Regions from separate parts of the Isoptericola sp. NPDC056605 genome, predicted to be linked through region 2. Evidence: riboswitches for the same ligand, from Rfam matches in the RefSeq annotation. Region 2 holds a riboswitch; each other region holds the start of a gene.
What was found. A riboswitch is a leader RNA that binds a small molecule or an ion and turns the genes downstream of it on or off. The one in region 2 is predicted to bind thiamine pyrophosphate.
Positions count from the first base shown of each region.

Region 1 (9,898 bases), on a different contig from region 2:
GGCGCCGGCTGCCGACGCCGTGCCGTGGCCGCCGTCCTCGGCCGCCGGGAGGACCTGCAGGACGGGTGCCGGGAGGTCGGGCTCCGCGTCGCCGGTCGCCTCCTGGTCCCAGGCGACGACCTCGCCGTCGGAGTACGTCTGCGTGGCGGGCAGGGCGATCTCCTCGACGCCGTCCGGGACAGCACCGGCGGACACGGTGAACCGGAGGAACTCGCCCGGAGCGATGCCGGCGTCGGCGTCGTCGGCGGTCCACTCGATGCTCGCCGGCGCCTCGGTCACGGTGGTGCCGTGCACCTCGACGGGCTCGGGCAGGGGCGCCTGGGTGACCTTCGCCGTCCAGCCCGGCACGGGCTCCACGGACACGCTGGTGAACGGGGTGTCGGTGGGGAGGTCGACCTTCACGGCGGTGGTCGAGGCCTCGGCGGACTCGTTCGGGACCTTGAAGGTGAGGGTGGCGTACGACCCGGCCTCGGCCGCGTCGGGGGTCACGGTCACGTGCGCGGAGGCGGCGGCCGCGCCGAGGACGAGGGCCGGCACGGTGAGGGCGGCGGCGCCGGCGAGGCGGCGCGCGCGGAGGGCAGGGGTGAGGGCAGGGATGGTCCTGGACATGGGTGTGCTGCTCCTGGTGCTCAGGGGTGGTCAGGGGTCGTCGGACGACGAGGGACCCGCCCCCGTCCGACGACGGACCAGGGCAGGGTCAGGCGGCGCGCACGAGGGCGCCCGGGAGCAGCGGGGGGCCTCGTGGCGGGGTGCGCCGGACGGCGCGGGCCCGGAGGGGGTGCCAGGTGCGCCCGACGACGACGGCGGGCTCGCGGACGACGGGCGGCGCCGCCGGGCCCAGCACGAGGACCGCGACGAGCCGCAGCTGGCCCGCGACGTTGACGGCCGCTCGGTCGCCCGCCGCGAGCAGCAGGGCGGTGAGCAGCACCGCGGCAGCGTGCGCGGCGAGCATCCAGGACGTCGTCCCGGGGTCGTCCGCGTGGTGCAGGTGCAGCCCGCCGCCGGTCGCGGGCCCGAGGGAGCCCGGGCCCAGCGCGTGCAGGGCGTGCCCGTCCGGCGCGGCCCCCGGCGTCGAGGGCAGGGTCGTGAGCAGGGTCGAGGCCAACGGCGAGGCGTCCGTGCCCGCCGCGCCGAGCACGGACAGGGTCGTGTGCTGCACGAGCTGGAGCGCGACCATCGCGGGGAGCAGGCGGGGGAGCGTCAGCCGGCGGCGGGCGGTCCACACCGCGAGCGGCGCCGTGAGCGCCACGACGACGAGCCAGGCGAGGGGTGCCCCGGGGAGCGCGCCGCCGGCCAGGAGGTGGGCGGCGGCCGCGATGCTGAGCGTCGTGCCGGCGACGAGGAGCTCGCGCGCACGACGGACGACCACGGGCACCCCCGCACCCTACCGCGCCGCGAACAGGCCGCGGGCCTGCGGCGCGAGGGCCTGGCGAGGCGCGGCGTGACGCCGACACGCGCCGCGGGACGCCGCCCGCCGCCCGCGCAGGCCTGGGCTACGGTGGGCGGCACGACACGGGGTGCGTCCCGACCGGTCATCGCCGCGACATCGTCACGACGACGTCGCGACCCGGCCGGCGGGCGCTGAGAACACACCCGTCGAACCTGATCTAGCTCGTACTAGCGAAGGGATGTCGACATGAGTGCGCGCGCACCTGAAGACAGCTCCGCCGGCAGCGCCGGCTCCACCGCCCCTGCTCCCGCGGCCCCGGCGCCGACGAGGGGCAGTCGCCCCCGCGTCCTGGCCGTCGCCGGGTCCGACCCGTCCGGGGGCGCCGGGATCCAGGCGGACCTCAAGTCGATCGCGGCCGCGGGCGGCTACGGGATGGCGGCCGTCACGGCCCTGACCGTGCAGAACACGCGGGGGGTGCGCGACGTGCACGTGCCGCCCGCCGCGTTCCTGGCCGCGCAGCTCGACGCCGTCACCGACGACGTGGCCGTCGACGCCGTGAAGATCGGGATGCTCGCCTCGGCCCCCGTGGCCCACGCCGTGGCCGCCTGGCTCGACGCCCTGCCGCCCGGCGCGACGGGCGCGCGACCCGCCGTCGTCCTGGACCCGGTGATGGTCGCCACGAGCGGGGACCGCCTGCTCGACCCGGCGGCCGAGGACGCCGTGCGGCACCTGCTGTCCCGGGTGGACGTCGTGACGCCGAACCTGCCCGAGCTCGCGGTCCTCGCGCAGGAACCGTCGGCCGCGGACTGGCCCGCCGCGCTCGAGCAGGCGCGACGCCTGGCCTCCCGGCACGGGGTCCTGGTGGTGGCGAAGGGCGGCCACCTGGGCGCCTCGGGGACGGGCGCGACGGGGGCGGGGGCCCCGGACGCGCTCGTCGGGCCGCAGGGCGTGCTGGCGGAGCTCCCCGGGCCGCGCCTGACCAGCACCTCCACCCACGGCACCGGCTGCTCGTTGTCCAGCGGCCTGGCCGCGCGGTACGCGCGCACGGGGGACTGGGCCGAGGCGCTGCGCGGCACGAAGGCCTGGCTGACCGCGGCGATCCGGGCCGGGGAGGCCCTGCGCGTCGGCGGCGGGAACGGGCCGGTCGACCACCTGGTGGGGCTGCGCGCCGGCGGCGCGGAGCCGCTCGCGCCGTCCGGTGCGTCCGGTGCGGGCGGGGCATCAGGTCAGGACGGGGCGGAGGACGTCGTCGCCCGCTGGTGGGACGACGCCGCGGGCGTGCGCGCCGCGATCGACGACCTGGCGTTCGTCCGGTCGCTGGGCGACGGGACGCTCGACGCCGACCACTTCCGCACGTACCTGGAGCAGGACGCGCTCTACCTGCGCGACTACGCGCGCTGCCTCGCGCGGGCGAGCGAGCTGGCTCCCACGCGGGCCGAGCAGGCGTTCTGGGCCGGCGGCGCGCACGGCGCCCTGGTGACCGAGCTCGACCTGCACACCCGCTGGCTGGGCGGGGAGCCGCAGGACGTGCCCGCCAGCCCCACGACGGCCGCGTACCTCGACCACCTGCGCGTGGCCGGCGACGACTACGCGACCCTCGTCGCCGCCGTCCTGCCCTGCTACTGGATCTACCAGGACGTGGGGGAGCGGCTGGCCGCCCGCGACCACCCGGGTCACCCGTACGGGGCGTGGCTGGGCACGTACGCGGACGACGCGTTCGCGGACGCGACGCGCGAGGCCGTCGCGATCCTGCGCCGCGCCGCCGCGGCGGCCGACCCGGTCACCCGGGACCGGATGGCGGCGACGTTCCACGCGGCGTGCGAGCACGAGCTGGCGTTCTTCGACCAGACCGGGGCACCCACGGTCGAGCCCACGGTCGGGCGCGTCGTGGTGGGCTGACCCCCGGTCCACCGCGGCCCGTCCGGGTCCCGCCGTCGTGCGCGACGGCGGGATCCCGCGGCGGTAAGCGGTGTCCCGAGCTCGGGGCGCACCGCGTGACCGGGGCAAGTGTGTCGGAGGCGAGTGACAGAATAGGTGTGATGCCCGACACGAAGCGCACTTCGCGCAGCCGCAGCCGAGGCGCCCGCCGCGCCGATCCCTCCGAAAGTCCCAGGAGGAGCACCGCCTCCTCCGCTCCCCGCCGTCCCGTCGCGACCGGCACCCCGCCGGGCCGCGCCGCGGGGCCGCCCGGCCGCACGGGCGCCGCCGCCGCCGGGCCCGCCGTCGCCCCCGCGGGCTCCGAGCTCTCCACGTTCGCGTCGGTGCGCCGGCTCTACCCGTACGTCCGGCCGGCGGTGCCGCGCATGGTCGGCGGGCTCTTCTCCGCGATCGGTGCGAGCCTCGCCGCGCTGGCGATCCCGCGCGTGCTGCAGACCCTGGTCGAGGGCCCGCTCGCCGAGGGTGCCGCCGCCCACGACCTCGGGGCCCTCGTGGTGCCCGTCCTCCTCGTGCTCGTCCTGGGCGTCGCGGAGGCCGGGCTCGTCCTGCTGCGCCGCAACCTCGTGATGTACCCCGGCACGCGGGTCGAGGCCGAGCTGCGGATGGCACTGTTCCGCCACCTGCAGGACCTGCCCGTCGCGTTCCACGACCGGTGGCCCGGCGGCCAGCTGCTGAGCCGGATCATGGGCGACCTCGGCCTGCTGCGACGCTGGCTGGTCTTCGGCCTCCTGCAGCTCGTCGTCAGCATCGTGACGATCGTCGTCGGGGTGGGCATCCTGCTGGCCACCGCCGGCTGGCTCGGCCTCGTCTACCTTGCGGGCGCGATCCCGGTGACGGTCATCGCGTTCCGCTTCTCGAGGCGGTACCGCGTCATCGCGCGCCTGTCCCAGGACCAGTCGGGCGACCTCGCCACCACCGTCGAGGAGTCCGTGCACGGCATCCGTGTGCTCAAGGCGTTCGGTCGCGGGCGCGACGCCCTCGACTCGTTCACCGACCAGGCGGAGGAGCTGCGCCGCACGGAGATCCGCAAGGCGGGCAACCAGGCCACCGTCACCACGTCGCTGCAGCTCATCCCCGAGGTCACGCTGGCCGTCTGCCTCGTGCTCGGCACGGTGCTCGCCGCCCAGGGGCAGATCACCGTCGGCAGCCTCGTGGCCTTCTTCCTGACGACCGCCGTGATCAACGGCCCCGTGGTCGACCTCGGCATGACCCTGTCGATGACGCTCAACGCCCGCACGGCCGTCGACCGCTTCTTCGAGGTCATGGAGACCCCGAACCCGTTGGCCGACCCCGCCGACCCGGTGGAGGTCGGTCCGGCGCGCGGCCACGTCGAGCTCCGCGACGTCTCCTTCCGGTACGAGGACGCGTCGCGCCCGGTCCTCGAGCACGTCGACCTCGAGCTCCCCGTCGGCACCACGACGGCGCTCGTCGGCCTCACGGGCTCGGGCAAGTCCACCCTCGCGATGGTGGTGCCGCGCATCGTCGACGTCACCGCCGGCCAGGTGCTGCTCGACGGCGTCGACGTGCGGCGCATGCGGCGGCACGACGTGCGTCGTGCGGTCGCGGTCGCGTTCGAGGACCCCACGCTGTTCTCCGCGTCGGTCCGCGACAACGTGCTGCTCGGCGTCCCCGAGGCCGGCCCCGACGCCGTGCCGGAGGAGGAGCGTGAGCGGCGCCTGCACGAGGCGCTCGAGGTGGCGCAGGCGGGCTTCGTCGCCGACCTGCCGCAGGGCGTCGAGACCCGGATCGGGGAGGAGGGCCTGTCCCTGTCCGGCGGGCAGCGGCAGCGCCTCGCGCTCGCCCGTGCCATCGCGGCACGACCCGCCGTGCTCGTGCTCGACGACCCGCTGTCCGCGCTCGACGTCGCCACCGAGGAGGCCGTCACCACGCGCCTGCGCGACGTCCTGCACGGCACGACGAGCCTCGTCATCGCGCACCGGCCGTCCACGGTGGCGCTCGCCGACCGGGTCGCCGTGCTCCAGGACGGCCGGATCACGGCCGTGGGCACCCACCGCGACCTGCTCGCCACCGACGCGCACTACCGGCACGTCATCTCCAGCCTGGAGCAGGACTGGGAGGAGTGCGCCGAGCACTCCGACCAGGAGGAACCCGAGCAGGCCCAGAACGAGGAGGTCCAGCGGTGAGCCGCCCCAGCACTCCGGAACCGTCCCGGCCCGCGACGTCCGGGCCGGACCCGGACGACCACCGCCGGCCCACCGACGCGACGGCGGACGACGCCACCCAGCTCGACGCCCAGGCATCCCGCGACGTCAGGTCCCGGTCGCTGCGGCTGCTGGGCGAGCTGCTCCGGCCGCGTCGCGGCGCCCTCGCCCTCGCCGGCCTCCTCGTCGTGGTCTCGACCCTCGGCCAGGTGGCGGGCCCCTGGCTCGTGTCCCTCGCCATCGACTCCGCCGTGCCCGACCTCAGGGACGGCGACGCCGGCACCCTCGTGCTGGTCGGCGCGGCCTACCTGGTCGCCGCGGTCGTGGGCGGCCTGTGCGCCGGCGCCTACGTCCGCCAGGCCGCGCGCATCGCCCAGGGCGTGCTCCTGGACCTGCGCCGCCGCGTCTTCCGGCACACGCAGCTGCTGAGCCTGGAGTTCCACGAGTCGTACACGTCGGGCCGCATCATCAGCCGTCAGACGTCCGACCTCGAGGCGCTGCGCGAGCTGCTCGACGGCGGGCTGACGGGTGTCGTCTCGTCGCTCATGCTCATGGTATTCACCGGGCTGAGCCTGTTCCTGCTCGACTGGCGCTCGGGCCTCGTGCTCGCGGCGGCGCTCGTGCCGGCCTGGCTGCTCACGCGGTGGTTCCAGAAGCACTCGCAGGTGTTCTACCGCGAGCAGCGCACCACGTCCGCGCGGCTCATCGTGAAGTTCGTCGAGACGATGACCGGCATGCGGGCCGTGCACGCGTTCCGCCGGGAGTCGACCACCGAGGCGGAGTACGGCCGGCTCAGCGAGCAGTACCGCGACGCGAACCTCAACACCATGGGGCTCAACGGCCGCTACCAGCCGGGGCTCGTGCTCATCGGGAACGTGGCCGTCGCGGTCGCGCTCGCGATCGGCGGCTGGCGGGTCTACTCCGGTGGGCTGGACGTCGGCGTGCTGGTGGCGGCCCTGCTGTACGTGAAGCGGTTCTTCCAGCCGATCCAGCAGCTCGGCAACTTCTACAACTCGTTCCAGTCCGCCACGGCGGCGCTCGAGAAGGTGTCCGGCCTGCTGGCGGAGGAGCCGACCGTCGTCGAGCCGCGCCGTCCCGTGGCGCTGCCGCACGCGCGGGGCGCCCTGCGGCTGGACCACGTCACCTTCCGGTACGGGGACGGCCCCGTCGTGCTGCCCGACCTCGACCTCACGCTCCCCGCGGGGCAGACGGTCGCGCTGGTCGGCACGACGGGCGCGGGCAAGTCCACGCTCGCCAAGCTCGTGACCCGGTTCTACGACGCGAGCGAGGGGCGCGTGCTGCTCGACGGCGTCGACGTGCGCGACCTGTCGACGACGGACCTGCGGCGCGCCGTGGTCATGGTGACGCAGGAGGCGTACCTGTTCAGCGGGTCCGTGCGCGAGAACATCGCGCTCGGGCGGCCGGGCGCCCGGCAGGCGGACATCGAGGCCGCCGCACGGGCGGTCGGGGCGCACGAGTTCATCATGGACATGCCCGACGGGTACGACACCGACGTCAACAAGCGCGGCGGCCGCGTCTCGGCGGGGCAGCGGCAGCTGCTGTCGTTCGCGCGGGCGTTCCTCGCCGACCCGGCGGTGCTGGTGCTCGACGAGGCGACGTCGTCGCTCGACATCCCCGGCGAACGGCTGGTGCAGCACGGTCTGCAGACGCTGCTGGCCGACCGCACGGCGATCATCATCGCCCACCGGCTGTCGACCGTCGCGATCGCCGACCGGGTGCTCGTCATGGAGCACGGCCGCGTGATCGAGGACGGCACGCCGGACGAGCTGGCGGCGGGGGACGGGCACTACGCCAAGCTCAACGCGGCCTGGCAGGACTCGCTCGTGTAGTCCCGGGTCCGGCCGAGACCTTGGTGGGGGACGAGCTGGCCGAGAGGTTCTTCGCATGGACGCGTTCACGGGCGCCGGGGCGCCCTCCACGTCGGGAGGGATACGTCCCCGCGAAAGAACCTCTCGGCCGCCCCGTCCGCTGTCGGCTCACGGCCGTGTGCGAGCGTCCTTCGGCCAGGTAGTTCCGAACGTGCCGAGGTAGTTCCGAACGTGCCGAGGTAGCTCGGCGGGACCAGGGAGCGCAGGGGAGCTCAGCCGTCGTCGCCGGAGAGGGAGGATGCCGCGCGTGTGCGCGGCGGCCTGGGATTCACGACCGCCCGGGGCGCGACAGGAGGGCGAGGTTCACCGGGTCGACGATCGTCTCGAGCTCGTCCCGCACCCACCAGTCGCCCGTCCGGCGCCGTTCGTCCGGCGTCGTGTACCGGTAGCGGAACAGGCGCATCCGCACCCACCGCGGCCGGACGCCGTCGAACGGGTCGTCGCGCAGGAGGCGGAGCGTCGCCGGGTCCGCCTCGAGCAGGCGCCGGCACAGCACCGGGAGCCACGGCACGGGCGCGCCGAGCGGCACGAACCACAGCACCCAGTCCAGCCGCAGGTGGTACGGCGCGACCTGCGGCGGGCGGCGGTGGACGTCGCCGGGCTTGCCGCGGAACCCGTACTCGCGCCAGTCGTCGGGCCCGGGAATGGCGGCGAGCGTGCCCTCGACGATCACCTCGTCGCGCCTGCGCGTCACGCTGCCGAACGCGCCGTACGCGTTGACGAGGCGCAGCGGCTCGAAGCTCGCGTTCATCTTCTGGTGCCGCGACACGAGGTTGAGCGCCGGTCGTACCGAGAGCACCACGAGGAGCGCGACGACGAGCGACACGGTCACGAGGTAGCCGAGCGGCACGCCGGGCGTGCCGGCGGCCGCCGGGGCGACGCCCCCGAGGTCACTGGGCAGGGCGCCCAGCAGGGCGCGCCACACGCCGTCGGACACCATGGCCGCGCCGAGCACGATCGCCGCCCAGTTCAGCCAGGCGAAGTTGCCGGTCAGCACCAGCCAGCCCTGGGTCAGGACGACGACGCCGCCCGCGACGCTCGGCAGCGGCTGCGGCAGCCACAGCAGCCACGGCGCGAGCAGCTGCGTGACGTGGTTGCCGACCACCTCCGTACGGTGCCACCAGCGCGGCAGGTGGTGGGCGTGCCAGCTGAACGGGCCGGGCATCGGCTGAGTCTCGTGGTGGACGTCGAGGGCGGTGAGGTTGCGCCATGCCGGGTCGCCGCGCCACTTGATGAGCCCCGCGCCCAGCTCCAGCCGGAACAGCAGCCAGCGGGCGGCGAGCACGAGCAGGAACGGCACGGGCACGGCGGGGGAGCCGAACCAGGCGGCCAGGAACGCCAGCTCGCACAGCAGCGTCTCCCAGCCGAACGCGTAGAACCGCTGGCCCACGGACACGATCGAGAGATAGCCCGCCCACAGCGCCAGGAGGACGACGGTCGTGACCCACCACGGTCCGGCCTGCGGCAGGCCCGCCACCACGGCGGCGCCCCCCGCGGTCCCGAGCACGCCCACCGCGACCAGCAGCCGGTCGGAGTAGTGCAGGTGGAACAGCGACGGCGCGTCGCGGAACCTCACCCGCGCCGTGAACCGTCGCACGGGCAGCAGCCCGCGGTCGCCGAGGAGGGGGCGGAACTGCCCCAGGGCCTGGAGGAAGGCCAGGCACAGCAGCGCGCCGACGCCGCGCTGCAGCACCTCGCGGGCGACGTCGTAGTCGGCGGTGGCCCACCAGCCGCTGAGCTGGTCCGGCTGCCACGCCAGCTGCCCGGGCACGCCTCCACGCTAGTCGCGGGCGGCGTCGCCCGCCTCGACCAGGCGCTGCACGAGAGCGCGCGCCGCCGGGGTCGGCGCGCCGACGGTGAGCGCGAGCACCTCGCGGGTGGCGCCGGGCAAGGGCTGCGCCACGACGTCGGGGTTGCGGTGCGCGCGCAGGCAGAGTGACGGCAGCAGGCTCACCCCGGCGCCGGACGCGACGAGCGCCTGCACGGCCACGTAGTCGTCCGTCTCGAACGCGATGCGCGGGTCGAAGCCTGCGGTGGCGCAGCGTGCGACCAGGTCGGCGCGGCACCGCTCGCACCCCGCGATCCAGGCGGCGTCACGCAGGTCGGCCAGCGGCGGCGGGCCGTCCTGGGAGCCGCCGGTCCCGTCCGCCGCCCGGCGGATCAGGGTGATCGGCTCGGAGTGCACCTCCGTGACCTCGAAGCGCGAGAGGTCCATGGCGGGGCGGGCGTGCGGGGCGTCGGTGTGCCGGAAGACGAGGGCCACGTCGACGTCGCCGGCCTGGAGCGCCGCGACGGCCTCGGGCGGCTCGGCCTCGACCAGCCCGACGCCGAGCCCGGGGTGCGCGGCCCGCAGGCCCGCGACGGCGGCGGGCACCAGGGTGGCGAGGGCGGAGGGGAACGCGGCGAGGCGGGCGCGGCCGGCGCGGAGGCCGACCAGGGCGTCGAGCTCGCGCCGGGCGCCCTCGACGCGGCCGAGGATCTCCTCCGCGCGGGCGGCGAGCAGGCGGCCTGCCTCGGTG
Region 1 covers NZ_JBHTVT010000009.1:73,362-83,259, reverse strand. Annotated here, with positions in the region: gene ACFQ8Y_RS11275 (YcnI family protein) at 1-609, opposite strand, end outside; gene ACFQ8Y_RS11270 (hypothetical protein) at 698-1,375, opposite strand; TPP riboswitch at 1,504-1,646, shown strand; gene ACFQ8Y_RS11265 (bifunctional hydroxymethylpyrimidine kinase/phosphomethylpyrimidine kinase) at 1,637-3,289, shown strand; gene ACFQ8Y_RS11260 (ABC transporter ATP-binding protein) at 3,694-5,472, shown strand; gene ACFQ8Y_RS11255 (ABC transporter ATP-binding protein) at 5,469-7,340, shown strand; gene ACFQ8Y_RS11250 (lipase maturation factor family protein) at 7,648-9,150, opposite strand; gene ACFQ8Y_RS11245 (LysR family transcriptional regulator) at 9,160-9,898, opposite strand, start outside.
Region 1: linked by a shared signal. The riboswitch ahead of ACFQ8Y_RS11265 (bifunctional hydroxymethylpyrimidine kinase/phosphomethylpyrimidine kinase) and the one ahead of ACFQ8Y_RS09070 (thiamine ABC transporter substrate binding subunit) in region 2 are both predicted to bind thiamine pyrophosphate.

Region 2 (9,898 bases):
GGGCGGCGGGCAACGACTGGCGGATCCCGGAGCACTTCGACACCGCGTGGCAGCCGCAGCTCGAGTACAACGCGGACCGTCCGCACGACCCCTTCAAGCCGTACGGCGCCACACCGGGCCACGGGCTGGAGTGGGCGCGGTTGCTCCTGCAGGTGGACGTCGCCGGGGGGACGCAGGGACAGCGCACCGACGCGGCCCGGCAGCTGTTCCACCGCGCCGTGGCCGACGGGTGGGACGGGCCGGCGGGAGGTTTCGTCTACACGACGGACTGGAACGGGAGCCCCGTCGAGGCCCGCCGCTTCCACTGGGTGGCGGCCGAGGCGGCCGCGGCCGCCGACGTGCTGCACCGCACGACCGGCGAGGCGCGCTACGCCGAGCTCGCCGACGAGTGGTGGGCGTGGATCGACGCCCACCTGGTGGACCACGAGCGCGGCTCCTGGTTCCACGAGCTCGACACCGACAACCGCCCCTCCGGGCGGACGTGGGTCGGCAAGCCCGACATCTACCACGCGGCCCAGGCCGTCATCCTGCCGGACCTGCCGCTCACCGGGTCGTTCGCGGCGTCGGCCCGAGAGGCCGGACCGCTGCTGGCCGGCACGCGACTGGGCGCCGCGGTGGCGTCGTCATGAGGATCTCCGCGAAGGCCGACTACGCGGTGCGGGCGGCCGCCGAGCTCGCGGCGTCCGGCGAGGGCCCGGTCCCGGCCGAGGCCCTCGCCCGCGCGCAGCAGGTGCCCCACCGCTTCCTCGAGGCGATCCTCAGCGACCTGCGGCGCGAGGGCATCGTCGCGAGCCGTCGCGGCGCAGGCGGGGGGTACGTGCTCGCCCGCCCGGCCGACAAGGTGACCGTCGCCGACGTCGTGCGCGCCGTGGACGGGCCGCTGGTGTTCGTGCGCGACGCGCGGCCCTCCGACCTGGAGTACACCGGCGCCGCCGCGTCGCTGCTGCACGTGTGGGTGGCGCTGCGCGTGAACGTGCGCGCCGTGCTGGAACAGGTGACCCTGGCGGACCTCGCGGCCGGGACGATCCCCGACGTCGTGCGCCGGCTGACCGAGCAGGAATCGGCGTGGGTCAGCCCCTGAGCCACGCCGGATCGGCGTAGGCGCCAGAGGCGCCGCACGGTCGTCGGCCTGGTTCACGCGACGCCGCAGAAACCCTCGTCTCGCGATACGGACATATTTTTGAGACCGTTGAATCCGATAGAGCCGATCGGGTAACTTCGTCGCAGACGCGGCGGACCCGCTGCCGCGCCGAAACGGAGGGAACCCCCGTGCGGACTCTCGTCCTCCTTGCCCTCGTGGGCCTCGGTGCGCAGCTCGTCGACGGCAGCCTGGGCATGGCCTACGGCGTCACCTCGACCACCCTGCTGCTCGCGATCGGCACCAACCCCGCGGCCGCGTCGGCGACCGTCCACCTCGCCGAGGTCGGCACGACCCTGGCGTCCGGCGCCTCGCACTGGCGGTTCGGGAACGTGGACTGGAAGGTCGTCATCAAGATCGGCATCCCCGGTGCCATCGGCGCGTTCGCCGGCGCGACCTTCCTCTCGTGGCTGTCGACCGAGATCGCCAAGCCGCTGATGTCGATCCTGCTGCTGGGTCTGGGCCTGTACGTGCTGCTGCGGTTCACGCTCCGCGGGCTGCGTACGGACCGTCTCGGGCAGCCGCTCCGCAAGCGGTTCCTCACCCCGCTCGGGCTGGTCGCCGGGTTCATGGACGCCACGGGTGGTGGCGGCTGGGGCCCGGTGGGCACGCCCGCCATCCTCGCGAGCGGCCGCATGGAGCCGCGCAAGGTGGTCGGCTCGATCGACACCAGCGAGTTCTTCGTGGCCGTGGCCGCGAGCCTCGGGTTCCTCTTCGGTCTCGGGACCGCGGGCATCAACCCGTCCTGGGCCCTCGCGCTGCTCATCGGCGGCCTGATCGCCGCGCCGATCGCCGCGTGGCTCGTCCGCCTGGTGCCGCCGCGCGTCCTCGGCTCCGCCGTCGGCGGGATCATCGTCCTCACCAACGTGCGGACCCTGCTGTCCCTCGACTCGTTCCCGGTGAGCGACGGCGTGCGCACCCTGGTGCTCGCGATCATCGCCGTGGGCTGGGCCGCCGCGGTCGTCTACTCCTTCGGCCAGCACCGCAAGGCGGTCGCGGAGGAGCGGGCCGAGGCGGCCGGCGAGCAGCCGGAGGCGGCGGCGACGACGGTCGCCTGACGGTCCGAACCCGTCACGGGCGCCGACAGCACCACCGAGCACCGCCACCGCACGTCACCCGCCGTGCGGTGGCGGTGTCGTGCCGTCCCGGTACCGTGGTGGAGCCAGGAGAACTGCGCGCCGGACCCAGCTGCACGGCACTGGGGGTGGTCCTCGATGTCCAGCACGCCCAACGACACACCGCGCCGCGAGCTCGTCGCCCTCGCGGAGCTGCTGGGTGCCGGGAGCCAGCTGCTCGTGGGCCGGTACCGGGTCGACGTCGCCACGGGGGAGTGGTGGTGGTCGGACGAGGTGTTCCGGATCTTCGGGCGTGAGCCCGGCTCCGTCGCACCGGGGCCCGAGGTGCTGCGCGCCCACCTGCACCCGGACGACCGTGAACGGCTCTCCCGGACGGCGGTGGTCGCACTGGGTGCCGGGCGGCCGTTCTCGGGGGCACACCGCGTCGTGGACGACCACGGGCGCACGCACACGGTCGTCGTCACGGGTCAGGGACGGCACGGGAGTGACGGCGCGTCGTCGCAGATCGTCGGCTACGTCATCGACGCGAGCCCGGTCGTGCGCGACGCGCTGGAGCGCGAGGCGCACCGCGCCGTCTCGCGCGCGTTCGTCGCCGCCGCAGCCGCGGAGCAGGCCAAGGGCGCCATCATGGCCGTCTGCGGCGTGGACGAGTCGGTGGCCACCGAGGTCCTCGCCGACGCGGGTGCGCAGGTCGGCGTGTCCGCCCAGTCGGCGGGGGAGCAGGTGATGAAGGAGCTCGCGCGACCGGTCGGGGACCGGGACGCCGCGCTCACGGCGGCGGAGGTGGTCCGGTCGGCACCGCCCGCGAAGGACGCGGCGGACCGCCTGAGCAGCGCGCTCGCCGCCGTGCGGCCGGTGGACCGACCGCACGGCCACGACGCGCAGCTGGCCCGCCGTCGTCCCCGCGCGAGCCACTGACGGGACCGTGCGGGGAATCGGCGGGTCAGCGGCCCGAGACGAACCGGGCAGCCGCGCGCCCGGCGCCCTGGCGGGCGAGGCGCTTCGCGAGCACCGCGACGCCGCCCGAGACGGCCGCGAAGGTGACCGCCTGCACGATGGAGAGCTCGTCGTCGTCCAGGTTGGTGGGCGCCACGTTGCCCGTCGCCCGCTCCCAGACCACCCCGATCAGCTTCTGCGCGACCCATCCGGCGGCGATCGTCAGCACCACCGTGCCGACCTTCACGCCCAGCGGCTGCTCGGTGTCCGTCACGTGCTCTCCCTCGGTCTGACCCGGCGTGCTACCGCCGGGGCGTCGTCCTGGTCCGGCGTCCACGGCCGACGGGCGGTGTCACGGCACGTCAGGCACGTCACACCCCGAGGCCGAGGACGGGACCACGGTAGCGCGGTGTCGACGGGTAGGCTCGTGCTGATACGACAGGGGAGCGCCCACCGGCGCTGAGAGTGCGGACCGCCGCAGACCCTCGAACCTGACCCGGTTAGCACCGGTGGAGGAAGTCGGGAATCTCGTTCCCTGCGGACGGCAGCACCACGACGGTGCCGGGCGCCCGCAGGACCCCCTTCTCGCACCTTGAGGAGGACAGCATGACGCTGAGCACCACGACCAGGACCAGGAGCGCGGCAGCAGCGGTCGGGGCCGTCGCGCTCCTGCCGCTGCTGGCGGCGTGCGGCGGCGGGACGCCGGCGGACGACGCGAGCGGGGCGTCGAGCACGGTCACGCTCGTCACCCACGACTCGTTCGCCGTCTCCGACGAGGTGCTGGCCGCGTTCGAGAAGGAGTCCGGCCTCTCCGTCGAGCAGGTGGCACCGGGCGACGCGGGCACGCTGGTGAACCAGCTCGTGCTCACCAAGGACGCGCCGCTGGGCGACGTCGTCTTCGGTGTGGACAACACCTATGCGTCGAGGGCCGTCGACGCCGGGGTCTTCGAGGAGTACCAGCCCGCCGACCTGGGCCCGGAGGTCGCGGCCTACGCGCCCGACGACCTGGCCGGCACGCTGACGCCGGTCGACGTGGGCGACGTCTGCATGAACCTCGACGACGGCTGGTTCGACGAGCACGGTGTCACGCCCCCGACGACGCTCGAGGACCTCGCGAAGCCGGAGTACCAGGACCTCACCGTGGTCACCAACCCCGCGACGTCGTCGCCCGGCCTCGCGTTCCTGCTCGCGACGATCGGAGCCTTCGGCACGGACGGCTGGGAGGCCTACTGGGCCGACCTGCGCGACAACGGCGTCAAGGTCGCCGAGAGCTGGGAGGACGCGTACTACGTCGACTTCTCCGGCGCCGGTGAGGGCGGGCAGCGGCCGATCGCGCTGTCCTACGCGACGTCGCCCGCGTTCACCGTGAGCGACGACGGGACATCCTCGACGACCAGCGCGATGCTCGACACCTGCTTCCGGCAGGTCGAGTACGCGGGGGTGCTGGCCGGTGCGGAGAACCCGGACGGCGCGAAGCAGCTGGTCGACTTCCTCACCTCGCCCGAGTTCCAGGCCGACGTGCCCGGCCAGATGTACATGTACCCCGCCGATCCGGACGTGGAGCTGCCCGCCGACTGGCAGCAGTTCGCCCCCCTGGCCGACGAGCCGTTCGAGGTGGCGCCCGCGGACGTCGCCGCGCACCGCGACGAGTGGATCGAGCAGTGGACGGCGACGGTCGTCGGCTGACGCGCCCCGTGCCGCGCGCCCTGCGCAGCGCCGCCCGCCCGGCCTCCCGGGCGGCGCGGTGGCGCGCCGACCGGTGGGGCGCGTGGCTGGGCTGGGGTGCCGCGGTCGTGCTGCCGCTGGGCTTCCTCGCGGTCTTCTTCGCGTGGCCGGTGGTGTCGCTCGTCTTGCAGGGGTTCTTCACCGAGACCACCGCGGGGCGCACGCTCGACCTGTCCGGCTTCGCGGAGGTGCTGTCCCAGGAGCGCACGTGGCGGATCGTCGGGCAGACGCTCGCCCAGGCGCTCACCGGCACGCTGCTGTCGGTGCTGCTGGGCCTGCCGGGCGCGTACGTGCTGTACCGGTGCAGGTTCCCCGGGCGGACGCTGGTGCGGGGTCTGGTGACGGTGCCGTTCGTGCTGCCCAGCGTCGTCGTCGGCGTCGCGTTCCGCGCGCTCTTCGCCCCCGGCGGCCTGCTCGGCTGGGCGCACCTGGAGGAGAGCTTCGCCGGCATCGTGCTCGCCCTGGTGTTCTTCAACTACGCGGTGGTGGTGCGCACGGTTGGCGGCATGTGGGAGCGCCTCGACCCGCGCGCCGAGCAGGCCGCCCGCGCGCTCGGCGCGACGCCCTGGCGCGCGTTCCGCACCGTGACGCTGCCGGCGCTCGGCCCGGCGATCGCGTCGGCCGCCGCGGTGGTGTTCCTGTTCTGCGCGACGGCGTTCGGCGTCGTGCTGGTGCTCGGCGGCCTGCGCTACGGCACGATCGAGACGGAGATCTGGACGCGCACCACCCAGTTCCTCGACCTGCGCTCGGCGGCGGTGCTGTCGGTGCTGCAGCTCGTCGTGGTGGCGGGCGCGCTGCTGGTCAGCTCCCGCGCCCGGGCGCGCCGCGAGCGGGCCCTGCACCTCACGAGCGACAGCGTGTCGGCGCACCGGCTGCGGCTGCGCGCCGGCGCCGACGGCACCGACGTCGCGCCGGCGCTCGTCACCCTCGTCGTCGTGGCGGGGCTGCTCGTGCTGCCCATGGCGGGGCTCGTCACCCGGTCGCTGCGCGCGCCCGACGGGTCGTGGGGCCTCGACAACTACGTGGCGCTCGGCACCACCGGCGGGCGCAACGCCCTGACGGTCACGGTGTGGGAGGCGCTGGGCAACTCGCTGCGCACCGCGGCCTGGGCCGCGCTGATCGCCGTCGTCGTGGGCGGCCTCGTGGCGCTCGTCGTGTCGCGACGCCCGCGGCGGGCCGGGCTGCGGCGTGCCGTCGGTGTGCTCGACGCCGCGTTCATGCTGCCCCTCGGCGTCTCCGCCGTGACGGTGGGCTTCGGCTTCCTCATCACGCTGGACCGCCCGCTGGGGCTCGACGTCGACCTGCGCACCTCCGGCGCGCTGGTGCCGATCGCGCAGGCGGTCGTCGCGATCCCGCTCGTGGTGCGCACGATGCTGCCGGTGCTGCGCGCCATCGACCCGCGGCTGCGGGAGGCGGCCGCCACGCTGGGCGCGGCGCCCGGGCGGGTGCTACGGACGGTCGACGGCCCGCTCGGCGCGCGGTCGCTGGGGCTGGCGATCGGGTTCGCGTTCGCGGTCTCGCTCGGCGAGTTCGGCGCGACGTCGTTCCTCGCCCGCCCCGACACGGCCACCCTGCCGGTGGTCATCTACCGCCTGATCGGGCGGCCCGGGGCCGAGAACTACGGGATGGCGCTCGCGGCGTCCGTGGTGCTGGCCGTGCTCACCGCGACCGTCATGATGGTGGCCGAGCGCCTTCGCGGCGACCGGCCCGGAGGGGAGTTCTGATGGAGCAGGCCCGGCAGACGACGGGGCTCGCCGTGCGCGACGCCGTCGTGCGGTACGGCGCCGCGCGCCGTCGACCGGGGTCGGTCGCGGTGGACGGCGTGTCGCTCGACGTCGCCGCCGGCGAGATCGTCGCGCTGCTGGGGCCGAGCGGCTGCGGCAAGTCGTCGCTGCTGCGCGCCGTCGCCGGGCTGGAGCCGCTGGCGGGCGGCACGGTCGCCTTCGACGGCGCGGACCTCGCGGGCGTGCCCGTGCACCGGCGCGGCTTCGGCCTGCTCTTCCAGGACGGCCAGCTCTTCCCGCACCGGGACGTCGGCCGCAACGTGGCCTATGGTCTCGAGACGCAGGGCGTGCCCCGCGCCGAGCGGGCCGCGCGTGTCGCCGACCTCCTGGCCGACGTGGGCCTGGCTGGCTACGCGGGCCGGTCCGTCGCGACGCTGTCCGGCGGGGAGCAGCAGCGCGTCGCGCTGGCCCGCGCCCTCGCTCCGCGGCCGCGGCTGCTGCTCCTCGACGAGCCGCTGTCCGCCCTGGACCGCAGGCTGCGCGAGCGGCTCGCCGTCGACGTCCGCGACACCCTGAAGGCCACCGGCACCACCGCCGTGTTCGTCACGCACGACCACGACGAGGCGTTCACCGTCGCCGACCGGGTCGCCGTCATGGACGCCGGGCGGCTGCTGCAGGTGGACGCGCCGGACGTGCTGCTGCGCGCGCCGGCGAGCCCGCGGGTGGCGGAGTTCCTCGGGCTGTCCGCCGACGACGACGCCGCCGGCGCCGGCGCCGCTGATGGTTCGGGGACGACGGGTGCAAGAACTGCGGCCGTGACGACATCATCGGGGCATGACGTGGTCTGACGGCCGGAGCCGGCGGCTCTCCGCGGCGGCGTGCGGCGTGGCGTGCCTCGGGCTGCTGGCCGCGTGCGGCCCGGGCGACGGGGAGGACGTCTTCGCCGCCCGCGAGCCCCTGCCGACCTGCGGGGAGGTGACCGCGCGCCCGGACCTCGGCGAGGGCGAGCCGAAGGCGGAGCTGGCCGACGCGTTCGCCTGCCTCGACGAGGCGGCGGCACGCGGTGAGGGGGCGGAGCTCCTCGTACGCTCCCTGACCGTCGAGGGTGACCCGATCGTCGAATACCACCGTGTGGGTCCCGGGATCGACGGGCTCGAGGTCTACGTCGACGGCACCCGGGACACGTTCGGCGACCAGATCTGGACCTACCGGTCGTGCCCGGGCACGGTGACCACCTCGGAGCCGCAGGGCTGCTGGGAGTCGGGCCTCGTCGAGGGCTGAGCCCTACGCCTCGCCGGCGTCGTGCACGAGCAGGGCGACCTGGGTGCGGTTCTCCAGCCCGAGCTTGTCGAGCACGCTCGACACGTGCGCCTTCACCGTCGGCACGCTGAGGTACAGGCGGGCCGCGATGTCGGCGTTCGACGCGCCGCGGCCCAGCTCGACGGCGACGTCGCGCTCTCGCGCGGTGAGGACGTCCAGGGCGGCCCGGGCACGGTCGCGCGACCCGTCCGAGCCGGCGACGGCGGCCATCAGCCGCCGCGCGACGTCCGGGGCCAGCACCGGCTCGCCCGCGGCGGCGGCGTGCACGGCGGCGGCGATGCGTGCCGGCGGCATGTCCTTGAGCAGGTAGCCCGCGGCCCCGGCGCGCAGCGCGCCGCCCACCTCCTCGGCGGTGTCGAACGTGGTGAGCACGACGACGGCGGGCGGAGACGGGCGGGCGCGGACCCGCCGGGTGGCCGCGATGCCGTCGACGCCGGGCATGCGCAGGTCCATGAGGACGACGTCGGCCGCGTGGGCGTCGAGCACGCCGGGCACCTCGGCCCCGTCGGCCGCCTCGGCCACGACCGTCATGCCGTGGGCGCCGTCCAGCATCAGGCGGAGGCCCGCGCGCACCAGCGCGTCGTCGTCCACCAGCACGATCCGCACGGGCGTCGCGGCGTCCGCGGGGCCGCCCGCCGGTCCGGCGGTGGGGAGCGGGCCGGGCCCGGGCGTCGTCGTCACGCGTCCCACGGTAGCCACGCCTCCACCGCGAAGCCGCGCGACGCGGCGGGACCGGCGTCCGGGCCGGCGGCCAGCGTGCCGCCCAGCAGCGTGGCCCGCTCGCGCAGCCCGACCAGCCCCGTGCCCGTGCCGACCCCGTCCGGGGCGACGGCGCCGGGTGCCGCGCCGTCGTCGGCCACGCGCACCCGGACCTCGCCCGGGGTGGTCGAGACCGTGACCCGGACGGCGGCACCGGGCGCATGGCGGCGCGCGTTCGTGAGCGACTCCTGCACCACGCGGAAGACGGCGGTCGCGACGGCGGCAGGAGGGTTGTCGTCGCCCGTGCGCTCGTAGGTCACGTCCGTGCCGGCCGCGCGGGAGTCGTCGACGAGGCGGCGCACGTCGTCCAGGCCGGGTACCGGCCCGAGATCCTCCGGGCCGGCGCGGAGCAGGCGGATGACCTGCCGCAGGTCCTCCAGGGCGTCGCTCACGCCGGCGCGGACCCGCCCCGCCGCGGCGGCGAGCTGTGCCGGGTCGGCGTCCGGGCGGTACTCCATGGCGCCGGCGGTCGCGGCCAGCAGGGACAGGCGGTGGGCGAGGGTGTCGTGCATCTCGCGGGCGATCCGGGTGCGCTCGGCCGTGCGCGCCTCCGCGACCCGCCGCTCCTGCTCGGCCTCCGCCCGGCGCGCCCGGTCGCGCAGCGACCACAGCACGAGGGCGCGCTCACGGCCGTACGCGCCCCAGCCGAAGAGCGCGGCGTGCACCGCGACGTCGCACAGGAGCCACCACCCGAGGGGGAGCCCCACGGGCCGCCACAGCGCCTGGACGGCGTGCCCCAGCACGCCCGCCCCGGCGACCCACGCGGCCGTGCGGACCGGGTACCAGCGCGCGACCTGCAGCGTGCCGACGGTGGAGGCTGGCGTCGCGGCCCCCGAGACCGCGGCGAGGACGGCGAGGGCGACCGCGGCCACCACGCTGCGCCGGGTGAAGAGCACGGGGACCAGCGCGACCGCCGCGACGCCGACGGCGACGTCCACGCCTGCCGGCACCAGGACCGTGATCGTCCCGGTGCCGCGCACCGGTGCCGCGTCCGCCACGGCGAACGTGGCGGCCGCCGTCAGCGCGGCGACGAGCGCCCACGCCAGCACGAGGACCCCGCGCGGGGCGGGGGGCGGGCCCGGGTCCGACGGCGCCCACGGGTCGAACTCCGCCCAGCCGCCGGGGCGTGCCGCGGCGGGGGTCGGGGTGCTGTCGGTGCTGGTCATGACCGGGACGCTACGGCGGACCTCCCGCCGGCGACACCGACGAAAGTCGGGGGT
Region 2 covers NZ_JBHTVT010000006.1:226,406-236,303, reverse strand. Annotated here, with positions in the region: gene ACFQ8Y_RS09095 (AGE family epimerase/isomerase) at 1-629, shown strand, start outside; gene ACFQ8Y_RS09090 (RrF2 family transcriptional regulator) at 626-1,081, shown strand; gene ACFQ8Y_RS09085 (sulfite exporter TauE/SafE family protein) at 1,270-2,196, shown strand; gene ACFQ8Y_RS09080 (PAS domain-containing protein) at 2,353-3,132, shown strand; gene ACFQ8Y_RS09075 (DUF4235 domain-containing protein) at 3,158-3,424, opposite strand; TPP riboswitch at 3,581-3,685, shown strand; gene ACFQ8Y_RS09070 (thiamine ABC transporter substrate binding subunit) at 3,757-4,836, shown strand; gene ACFQ8Y_RS09065 (ABC transporter permease) at 4,923-6,599, shown strand; gene ACFQ8Y_RS09060 (ABC transporter ATP-binding protein) at 6,599-7,447, shown strand; gene ACFQ8Y_RS09055 (hypothetical protein) at 7,434-7,880, shown strand; gene ACFQ8Y_RS09050 (response regulator transcription factor) at 7,884-8,600, opposite strand; gene ACFQ8Y_RS09045 (sensor histidine kinase) at 8,597-9,844, opposite strand.

Region 3 (9,898 bases), on a different contig from region 2:
ACCGAGCCCGGCGCCGCCCGGCGCCACGTCGGTCGCGCCCCCGCTGCCCTGGGCGAGCCCGACCACCGAGCGGCCCGCGTCCGTGCCGCCGTCCCGCCCCGCTGCGGGCCCCGCACAGCCGCCGGCCGCGCCGGAGCGACCCGCCGCGTCCCCGTTCGACGCGCTGGTCGCGTCGGAGCAGCCCGTCCGCGCGCGGTCGGCCGCGCCGCTGGACGACGAGGACGACGACGAGGACTGGGACGAGCCCGAGGCGTCGTACACCTGGCTGCACTACATCGTCCTCGTGGTCGTCGCGTTCGTGCTGGGGCTCCTGGTCTGGAAGCTGCTGCTCCAGGCGCCCGACGACAGCAACTTCCAGACCGATACCGACGCCGCCGCGCCCGCGGCCGGCGTCTCCCTCACGTACGAGCACCCCGGAGCCGCTGCATGACCGCTAGCCCCCGCGCCGTCGAGCTGGCGGTCGTCGCCGCCCGGGCCGCGTCGGACCGCAAGGCGCAGGAGATCATCGCGCTGGACGTGAGCGACCAGCTGGTGCTCACCGACGTGTTCCTCATCGCCTCCGGCACGAACGAGCGCCAGGTCTCGGCGATCGTGGACGCCGTCGAGGAGGCGATGTTCCTCGCCGGCTCCAAGCCGATCCGTCGGGAGGGCAAGGCGCAGGCGCGGTGGGTGCTGCTGGACTTCGGGGAGGTCGTCGTCCACGTGCAGCACGCCGAGGACCGCGTGTACTACGCGCTCGAGCGACTGTGGAAGGACTGCCCGGCGGTGGAGCTGCCGGAGGACGCGCGCGGCGGTGACGGCGCGGCGGCCGCCGCCGAGTACGGCGACGGCGGGGGCGACGGGGCGATCCGTCTCGCGGGCGACGAGCGGTGACGGCCGGCACCGTCGTCCTGCTGCGGCACGCCCGCACCGCCTACAACGCGTCCCTGCGGCTGCAGGGGCAGATCGACATCCCGCTCGACGAGGTCGGGCGCTGGCAGGCGGCGGAGGGCGGCTCCGCGCTGGCGTCGTCGCACCGCGCGACGCGCATCGTGTCGTCCGACCTGGGGCGCGCCGTCGAGACGGCGACCGCGTACGCGGACGCGCTCGGCGGGCAGCCCCTGGTCACCGACGAGCGCCTGCGCGAGCGCGGCTTCGGTGCCTGGGAGGGCCTCACGGGCGCGGAGCTGCAGGAGCGCTGGCCCGAGGAGTACGCCGCCTGGCGCCTGGGCGCGGAGCCCGTGGGCGCGGGGGCCGAGACGAAGGCGGCGGTCGCGGAGCGCATGGCCGAGGCCCTGGCCGAGCATGCCGGGGACCTGGACGACGACGCGACGCTCGTCGTCGTGTCGCACGGCGCCGCCATCTCGCTGGCGGTGACGGCGCTGCTCGGGCTCGACCCGACCACGTGGCGCGGGCTGTCGGGGATGCACAACGTGCACTGGTCGCACCTGCACCGTGCGGGCGAGGGTGCTGTGCCCGCCTGGCGCCTCGTGGCGCACAACGTGGGCGCGGGGTACCCCCTGGACCGCTGGCAGGCGGGGCCGGACTGGAATTTGGAACCTGGCCCGAAGTCTGCCTAAGATATCGACGTTCCCGAGGGGCGCAAGCCCGGAGGAACGCACCGAATCAGACGAATCGCCCGGTCGCCCGTCGGCCGCGAGAGTCGGTTCTCGGGGCTGTGGCGCAGCTGGTAGCGCACCTGCATGGCATGCAGGGGGTCAGGGGTTCGAGTCCCCTCAGCTCCACCCCGACGAGAAGGCCCGGAACCCCACGGTTCCGGGCCTTCTTGCGTGACCAGGGGTTTCACGGTGCGGGACGCCCTTGCGCCGACGCCGTCGTCGCCTAGGGTCGGACCTGCGGTCGCGTCGTCGGCCGCCGTGAGGTCACACCTGAAGTCACATCTGAAGACACCCATGACAGGGGAGCGCCGTCGAAGGGGCGCTGAGAGTGCGGGCACAGCCGCAGACCCTTGGAACCTGCTCCGGTTAGCACCGGCGAAGGGAGTTACCTGGAATGTCCGCGCCCACTTTCGCGCGCAGCGCGTCCCTGCGGTACCGCACCGTCGACCTCGTCACCGTGGCCATGCTCGGCGTGGCCGTCGGTGTCGTCTTCTGGGGCTGGACCCAGCTCTACCACCTGCTCTCCGCCGGGCTGGCGGTCGCCTTCCCGCCGGCCACCGGCCTGCTCGGCGGCGGCTGGCTGCTCGGCGGCGTGCTGGGTGGCCTCATCGTCCGCCGTCCGGGCGCGGCGCTGCTCACCGAGGTCGTCGCCGCGAGCGTCGAGGCCCTGCTCGGCGCCGGCTGGGGCTTCTCGGCGATCGTCTCCGGCGTCGTCCAGGGGTTCGGCGCCGAGCTTGTCCTCGCCCTGTTCCTCTACCGGCGTTTCGGCGCCGCGGTGGCGGCCCTGGCGGGCGCGACGGCGGGCGCGTGCGGCGCCGTGTACGAGTGGTTCGCGTACTACCCGGACTGGGAGTGGGGCTTCCGGCTGGCGTACCTGGGCCTCTTCGCGCTGTCCGGCGCGCTGCTCGCCGGCCTCGGGGGCGCGGCGCTCGTGCGCGCCCTCGCGCGGGCCGGCGTGCTCGACGCGTTCGGCCCGGGTCGCGACCTCGCCGACCGTGCCGTCGACCGTGCCGTCGACCGCGCGCCGGCCTGACGGCGTGGCGCACGACGACGTCCGGGTTCGCGTGCGAGGGCTGTGCTGGCGGCCCACCGGGCGCCGGGCCCCGACGATCGAGGGCCTCGACCTCATCGTCGGCGCGGGGGAGCGCCTGGGGCTGGTCGGTCCCAGCGGGGCGGGCAAGTCGACCGTGCTGCACGCCCTGGCGGGCGTGCTGGGCGACCCGCTGCCCGGCGAGCTGTCCGGGACCGTCCACGTGGACGGCGGGGTGGGGCTCGTCCCGCAGGACCCGGGCTCCGCGGTCGTCGCGGCCCGGATCGGCCGGGACGTCGCCTTCGGCCCCGAGAACGCCGGCCTGCCGCGGGACGAGATCTGGCGCCGGGCCGGGGAGGCTCTCGACCGGGTCGGGCTGCGCCACCCGCCCGACCGGCCGACGTCGGCCCTCTCGGGCGGCGAGCTGCAGCGGCTCGCGCTCGCCGGGGCGCTGGCGAGCGCGCCGGGCCTGCTGCTCCTGGACGAGCCGACCGCGATGCTCGACCCCGCCGCGGCGGCCGAGGTGCGCGCCGCCGTCGTCGGCGCGCTGGAGGGCTCGGACACGTCCCTCGTCGTGGTCGACCACCACGTCGGGCCGTGGCTCGAGCACCTGGACCGCGTCGTGGTGCTCGGACCGGGCGGCCGGGTCACGCACGACGTCGCGCCCGCCGCGCTGCGCGACGTCCCGTCCGCCCTGCGGGACGACCTGACGCGCGCCGGCGTCTGGCTGCCCGGCGTGGCGGCGCCGTCCCCGCTGTCCGTGCCCGCGGCGCTGGTGGCGCCGGACGTGCCCGGGCCGGACGTCGTCGTCGCCGGCCTCCGCGTCGACCTGGTGACCCGCGGCCTGCGCGGTCGCACCACGACGCGTGCCCTCGACGGCGTGGCCGCGCGGCTGCCCGCGGGCCGCCTCACGTCCGTCACGGGGCCCTCGGGGGCGGGGAAGTCCACGCTCGTCGCCACTCTTGCGGGGCACCTGCGGCCGACGGCCGGCGAGGTGCGGGGCGTCCCGGGGCGGACGGCCCGCTCGGAGGAGCTCGCGCGGTCCTGCGGGTGGGTGCCGCAGCACCCGGAGCACGGCCTGCTCGCGCTGCGCGTGCGGGACGAGGTGGAGCTCACCGGCCGGCGCCTCGGCGTCCGGGTGGACGTGGACGCCGTGCTCGCGCTGCTGCGCCTCGACCACCTCGCCGACGCGCATCCGTTCCGGCTGTCCGGCGGCGAGCAGCGGCGGCTCGCCCTGGCGGCGGCGCTGGCGCACCGGCCGGGGCTCGTGCTGCTCGACGAGCCGACCGTCGGCCAGGACAGGGGGACCTGGGCGGCGGTGGCCGGGTGGGCCGGCGCCGCGGCCCGGCACGGCGCCACCGTCGCGGCGAGCACCCACGACGCGCACCTCGTCGCCCTCGCGGGGCACCAGGTGCGGCTCGGCGGCGCGACGAGCGAGCGAGCGACGGTGGCGGCGTGACCGGCGCGCTGGGGCGCGTGAACGCCCTCGTGCTCGTGGCCCTCGGGCTGCTCGGGCTGGTCGCCTCCCTGGGCGTCCGGGACGTCGCGAGCGCCGCCGTCGCGCTGGGCGGGTCGCTGGCTCTCGGGCTGCTGCTCCTGCCGCGCGGCGCCGGCTCTCCGGCCCGTTACCTCGCGGTGGTCGTCGCGGTCGCGTCGGTGGCGTGGTCGACGTGGCTGCTCGGTGGCCACGACCCGGTGGTGGCCGCCGTCGCGGGGGCCCGCATCGCGGTGCTCGCCCTGCCCGGCGTGGCCCTCGCCCCGCTGGTCGACCTGAGCGGGCTGGCCGACCAGCTCGGCCAGCGGCTGCGCCTGCCGGCCCGTTTCGTCGTCGGGGTGGCCGCGGCGCTGCAGCGGTTCGAGCGGCTCGGCGCCGTGTGGGAGCAGGCGTCGCGGGCGCGTCGGTCGCGCGGCGTCGGGCCCGGGCGGGGCCCGCTCTCGCGAGCGCGCCACGCGGCGTCGGTGACGTTCGCCGTGCTGGCCGCCACCCTGCGCGACGCGGCGGCCATGTCCGTCGCGATGGACACCCGGGGCTTCGCGGGCGCCCACCGCCGGACCTGGGCGGAGCCTGCGCCGTGGACCCGTACGGACGGCGTCGTGCTCGCCGCCGGCGCCGTCGTCGCGGCGCTGCCGTTCGCCGTCCTGGCCTGGCGGTAGCCGTCGAGCGGGGCCCGTCGGGCGCAGGATGGGTGTCGGGAGGTGCTCGCATGGCCCGCCAGGTGCACGACTTCGACGCCCTCTACGCCGCGGACGTCCCGCCGCCGTGGGAGATCGGGCGCCCGCAGCCCGCGCTCCTGGCGCTCGTGCGCCGGTCGGTGCTCGCCGACCCGGTGCTCGACGTCGGCTGCGGCACGGGCGTGCTGGCGCTCGCGGTCGCCCGGGCGGGCCACCGGGTGGTGGGCGTGGACGCCGCGGCGCACGCGATCTCCCGCGCGCGGGAGCGGGCCGCGGAGTCGATCGTCGACCCGCCCGGCGAGGTGCGCTTCGAGGTCGCGGACGCCCGGCGGCTCGACCGCCTGGCCGTGCGGCCCCGGACCGTCCTCGACTCAGGGCTGCTGCACACCCTGGACGATGCCGGTCGCGCCGCCTACGTGGCAGGGCTGGAGGCGATCTGCCCGTCCGACGCGCTCGTCGCCGTCCTCGCGATGTCCGTGGCCGCCGGGCTCGGCTGGGGCACGACCGACGACCGGCTGCGCGCCGCGTTCGAGGGGCCCTCCTGGTCGGCGACCGTGGTCTCGGACGCCGAGATCACCGCGCGCCCCGCGGGCGACGAGCTCCACCTGCCCGCGCTGCTCCTCACGACCCGGCGGGCCGCATGAGACGTCCGTGAACGGACCGGCTCCCCACGGGGCCGGTGCGATAGGAATGGTGCGTGCCGTCCCCGCCGCTCTTCCCGTTCCGTAGCGTCGTCCTCGGGGCGTTCCTCCCGACCCTGGTGCTGGAGATCGGCATCGGTGCGCTGCTGCCGGTCGTGGCGGTCACCGCCACGGGCCGTGGCGCCACCCTCACGGTCGCCGGCCTCGTGGCCGCGCTGCTGCCGCTCGGCAAGATCGCGTTCGACCTGCCCGCCGGGGCGCTCTCGCAGCGCCTCGGGGACCGGGTGGCGATGCTGGTCGCCGGCAGCGTCGCCGTCGTGGCGTTCACGACGATCGCGCTGTCGTCGGCGCTGTGGGGACTGGCCGCGGGGGTGCTCGCGCTCGGCGCGGCGAACGCCGTGTTCAACCTCGCCCGGCAGGCGTACCTCACCGAGATCACGCCGCCGCTGCGGCGGGCGCGCGTGATGTCGACCCTCGCGGGGGTGCACCGCATCGGCCTGTTCCTGGGGCCGTTCGCGGGGGCCGCGATGATCGCGGCGACGTCGCTGCACGGCGCGTTCTGGCTGGGCACGGGCTCCGCGCTGGTCGCGGTGCTGGTCATCGCCCTGGTGCGGCCGGAGCCGCGGGCCGACGCCGCGCTGCCGCGCCCCGCCGGCGGTCCGCGGGTGTCCATCGCGGCGGTCGCGCGCGAGCACAGGCAGCTGTTCGCGACCCTCGGCGTCGCCATCCTGCTGGTGAGCGCCGTGCGCGGCGCGCGGCAGACAGTCATCCCGCTGTGGGGCGAGCACCTGGGCCTCGACGCCGAGGTGACGTCGCTCGTCTTCGGCGTCTCGGGCGCCCTGGACATGCTGCTGTTCTACCCGGCGGGCAAGGTGATGGACCGGTTCGGCCGGCTGTGGGTGGCCGTCCCGTCGATGCTCACGATGGCGGTGGGGCTGGCGGTGCTGCCGTTCGCGCACACCGCCGGCGCGCTCGCCGTGGTCGCCGCCCTGCTCGGCGTGGGCAACGGCATGGGCTCGGGCATCGTCATGACGCTGGGCGCCGACGTCGCACCCGCCGCGGTGCGGCCCACGTTCCTCAGCGTGTGGCGGCTCTTCCAGGACACGGGCGACGCGCTCGGGCCGCTGATCCTGTCGGCCGGGGCCGCCCTGGGCTCGCTCGCGGCCGGGGTGTGGGCCACCGCCACGCTGGGCGGCGCGTCCGCGGCCGCGCTCGCGCGCTGGGTGCCGCGGTACTCGTCGCTCGCGAACCTCGTGCCGCCCCGGCGCCGGCGGCCGTGACGTCCGTGCCTCACGCGCGCAGGTGCACGCCCAGCCCGCGGCGGCCGGGCTCCAGCGCGTCGTGGAGCTCGCCGCGCTCGTCGTAGTCCCCGCCGTCCTGGCTCCGGTACGCCAGCACCGGGCCGTCGGGCAGGGCGAGCAGCCGCTCGCGCAGGCCGGCCGAGACGGCGGCGTAGCCCGCGTCGTCGAGGCGGTTCGCGCCCAGCACCAGCACGGGCTCCGCCACCTGCATGCCGGTGTACCAGAAGGTGCCGTGCAGCAGGGGGAACAGCGTCTCGGCCAGGTCGCCGTGCAGCCCGCGCGGCCCGAGCCCCGTGCCCGCGCCGACCGTCACCACGGCCAGCGCGCGCCGGCCCGCCAGTCCGCCGTCGCCGTACCGCCGGGTGCGCCCGGTCGCCGCGTCGCGCACGCCGTATGCGTAGCCCTGCACCAGCACCCGGTCGAGCCACCCCTTGAGGATGGCGGGGACGCCCAGCCACCACAGGGGGAACTGCAGGACCACGGTGTCGGCCCAGGCCAGCTTGTCGTGCTCGGCCCGGATGTCCGGCGCGAGCTGCCCGCGACGCAGGGCGCGCTCCGAGGCCCCCGCGACGTCGAGCCGGTCGTCCGCGGCGTCGCCGAAGTCGGCAGCCGTCACCACGGGGTCCCAGCCCATCGCGTACAGGTCGGACTGCACCACCTCGTGCCCGGCGTCCCGCAGCGCCCGGACCCCGTCGTCGCGCAGGTGCGCGGTGAGCGACCGCGGCTCGGGGTGGGCGAGCACCCACAGCACCCTCATCGGGTGGGTCGTCGCGTCCGTCCGGTCGTCCGTCCGAACGTCCGTCGCGTTCTCCATCGGGTTCTCCATCAGGACCTCCATCGCTGCTCCGTCTCGGTACGAGGTTCTCGGGAAGGGCGGCGCCCGCCGCCCACCACGACCACGCTGCCGGTCCGCGCGCGCCTCCGGAAGTGGCCGGAGAGCCACTCTGTGCAAGGATCGAGCCATGACGACTCCGACGAGCATCGCCCCGGCCGCACCCGGTGCGCGTCCGCACCACGTCGCGGTCCTCGTGCGCGACGGCGTGATGCCGCTGGAGCTCGGCGCCGTGCACCAGCTGTTCGGCACGGCCCGGGGTCCGGGCGGCGAGCGGCTGTACGAGGTGCGCACGTGCGCCGCGGTGCCGGGCCGGGTCCGCTCGGACGCGGACTTCGCCCTCGACGTCCCGCACGGCCCGGAGGCGCTCGTCGACGCCGACACCGTGGTGGTGCCGGCCTCGCACGCGCTGGACGACACCGGCGCGCCCGACGAGGAGGGCGTGGCCCCGGGCCAGAGCTCCCTCGCGGAGCTGCTGGGGCAGGTCCGCCCGGACGCGCGGATCGCGTCGATCTGCACCGGGGCGTTCGCGCTCGCGCGCGCCGGCCTCCTCGACGGGCGCCGGGCGACGACGCACTGGATGTCGGCCGAGCGGTTCCGGCGCGCGTTCCCGGCGGTCGAGCTGGACCCGGACGTGCTGTTCACCGAGGACGGTCGGGTCTTCACGTCGGCCGGCGAGGCGGCCGGGATCGACCTGTGCCTGCACCTGATCCGCTCCGACCACGGCGCGGCGGTCGCGAACGACGTCGCGCGCCGGACGGTCGTGCCGCCCTTCCGCGACGGCGGCCAGGCGCAGTTCGTGGACGCCCCCGTGCCCGAGCCGGCGGGGGACCACACCGGCACCGCGCGGTCGTGGGCGCTCGAGCACCTCGACGAGCCGCTCTCGCTGGACCGCCTCGCCCGGCAGTCGTCGATGAGCACCCGCACCTTCACCCGCCGGTTCCGCCGCGAGGTCGGTCTCTCGCCCGGGGCGTGGCTGCTGCAGCAGCGCCTCCTGCGGGCTCGTGACCTGCTGGAACGCTCCGACCTCCCCGTGGACGCCGTCGCCGGCCGCGCCGGGTTCGGCACGGGCGCGTCGCTGCGCCAGCACTTCGCGCGGGCGCTGGGGGTCTCGCCCGCCGCCTACCGCGCGACGTTCGGCCCCCGCCCGCGACATCAGAACGTTACGCAGGTCGTCCCGCGAGTTCCTTGACGGGGGAGGCCTCGGGCACCTACATCTGGTTGATGGAGGTCTTCGAGAAGTGGGAATCCGAGATCCGGGGGTACAGCCGCACGTATCCCACGGTGTTCGCCTCGGCGTCGAACGCGCGGCAGGTGGACGAGGCCGGCCGTAGCTACCTCGACTTCTTCGCCGGTGCGGGGGTGCTGAACTTCGGGCACAACAACCCGCGCATGAAACGGGCCATGATCGAGTTCCTCGAGGCCGACGGCGTCGCGCACAGCCTCGACATGGCGACCACCACCAAGCGGGACTTCATCTCGAAGTTCGTCTCCACGGTGCTCGAGCCGCGCGGCATGACGATGCGCTTGCAGTTCATGGGGCCGACGGGCAGCAACGCCGTCGAGGCGGCTCTCAAGCTCGCCCGCAAGGTCACCGGCCGGCGCGAGGTGGTCGCCTTCACGCACGGGTTCCACGGCATGACCCTCGGGTCGCTCGCGCTCACGGGCAACGACGTCTTCCGCCGGGCCGCGGGGGTGCCGTTGGAGAACGTGCACCGGTTGCCGTTCGAGACCGCCCCCGGGGGCGGTCTCGCGTCGCTCGAGGCGTACCGGGAACAGCTGGCCGACGTGTCGAGCGGGCTGCTTCCCCCCGCTGCGTTCGTCGTCGAGACGATCCAGGCCGAGGGCGGCGTCAACGTGGCCGGCGCCGAGTGGCTGCACGCCGTGCAGCGGCTCGCCCGCGACGTCGGGGCGCTGTTCGTCATCGACGAGATCCAGGTGGGCTGCGGCCGCACCGGCAGCTACTTCAGCTTCGACGGCATGGGGCTCGACCCCGACATCGTGTGCCTCGCCAAGGGGATCGGCGGCTACGGGACGCCCCTGGCGATGAACCTCAACCGGCCCGAGCTGGACGCGCACTGGGCTCCGGGCGAGCACACGGGCACCTTCCGCGGCCAGGGCCTGTCGTTCGTGGCCGGGCGCGAGGCGCTGACCTACTTCGACGACGACGAGCTCATGAACGAGGTGCACGCCAAGGCCGAGCGCATGGTGTCCGTGCTGGACGGCCTCGCCGCCGAGGTCCCCGACCGCGGGTCCGCCGGGAAGGATCGCCGCTTCGCCGTGCGCGGCCGCGGGATGATCCAGGGCCTCGACGTGGTCGACGG
Region 3 covers NZ_JBHTVT010000010.1:144-10,041, forward strand. Annotated here, with positions in the region: partial or broken gene ACFQ8Y_RS11705 (hypothetical protein) at 1-430, shown strand, start outside; gene rsfS (ribosome silencing factor) at 427-873, shown strand; gene ACFQ8Y_RS11715 (histidine phosphatase family protein) at 870-1,559, shown strand; tRNA gene ACFQ8Y_RS11720 (tRNA-Ala) at 1,652-1,724, shown strand; TPP riboswitch at 1,888-1,999, shown strand; gene ACFQ8Y_RS11725 (ECF transporter S component) at 1,993-2,631, shown strand; gene ACFQ8Y_RS11730 (ATP-binding cassette domain-containing protein) at 2,636-4,087, shown strand; gene ACFQ8Y_RS11735 (energy-coupling factor transporter transmembrane component T) at 4,084-4,782, shown strand; gene ACFQ8Y_RS11740 (class I SAM-dependent methyltransferase) at 4,833-5,444, shown strand; gene ACFQ8Y_RS11745 (MFS transporter) at 5,498-6,721, shown strand; gene ACFQ8Y_RS11750 (NAD(P)H-dependent oxidoreductase) at 6,732-7,580, opposite strand; gene ACFQ8Y_RS11755 (GlxA family transcriptional regulator) at 7,705-8,766, shown strand; gene ACFQ8Y_RS11760 (aspartate aminotransferase family protein) at 8,799-9,898, shown strand, end outside.
Region 3: linked by a shared signal. The riboswitch ahead of ACFQ8Y_RS11725 (ECF transporter S component) and the one ahead of ACFQ8Y_RS09070 (thiamine ABC transporter substrate binding subunit) in region 2 are both predicted to bind thiamine pyrophosphate.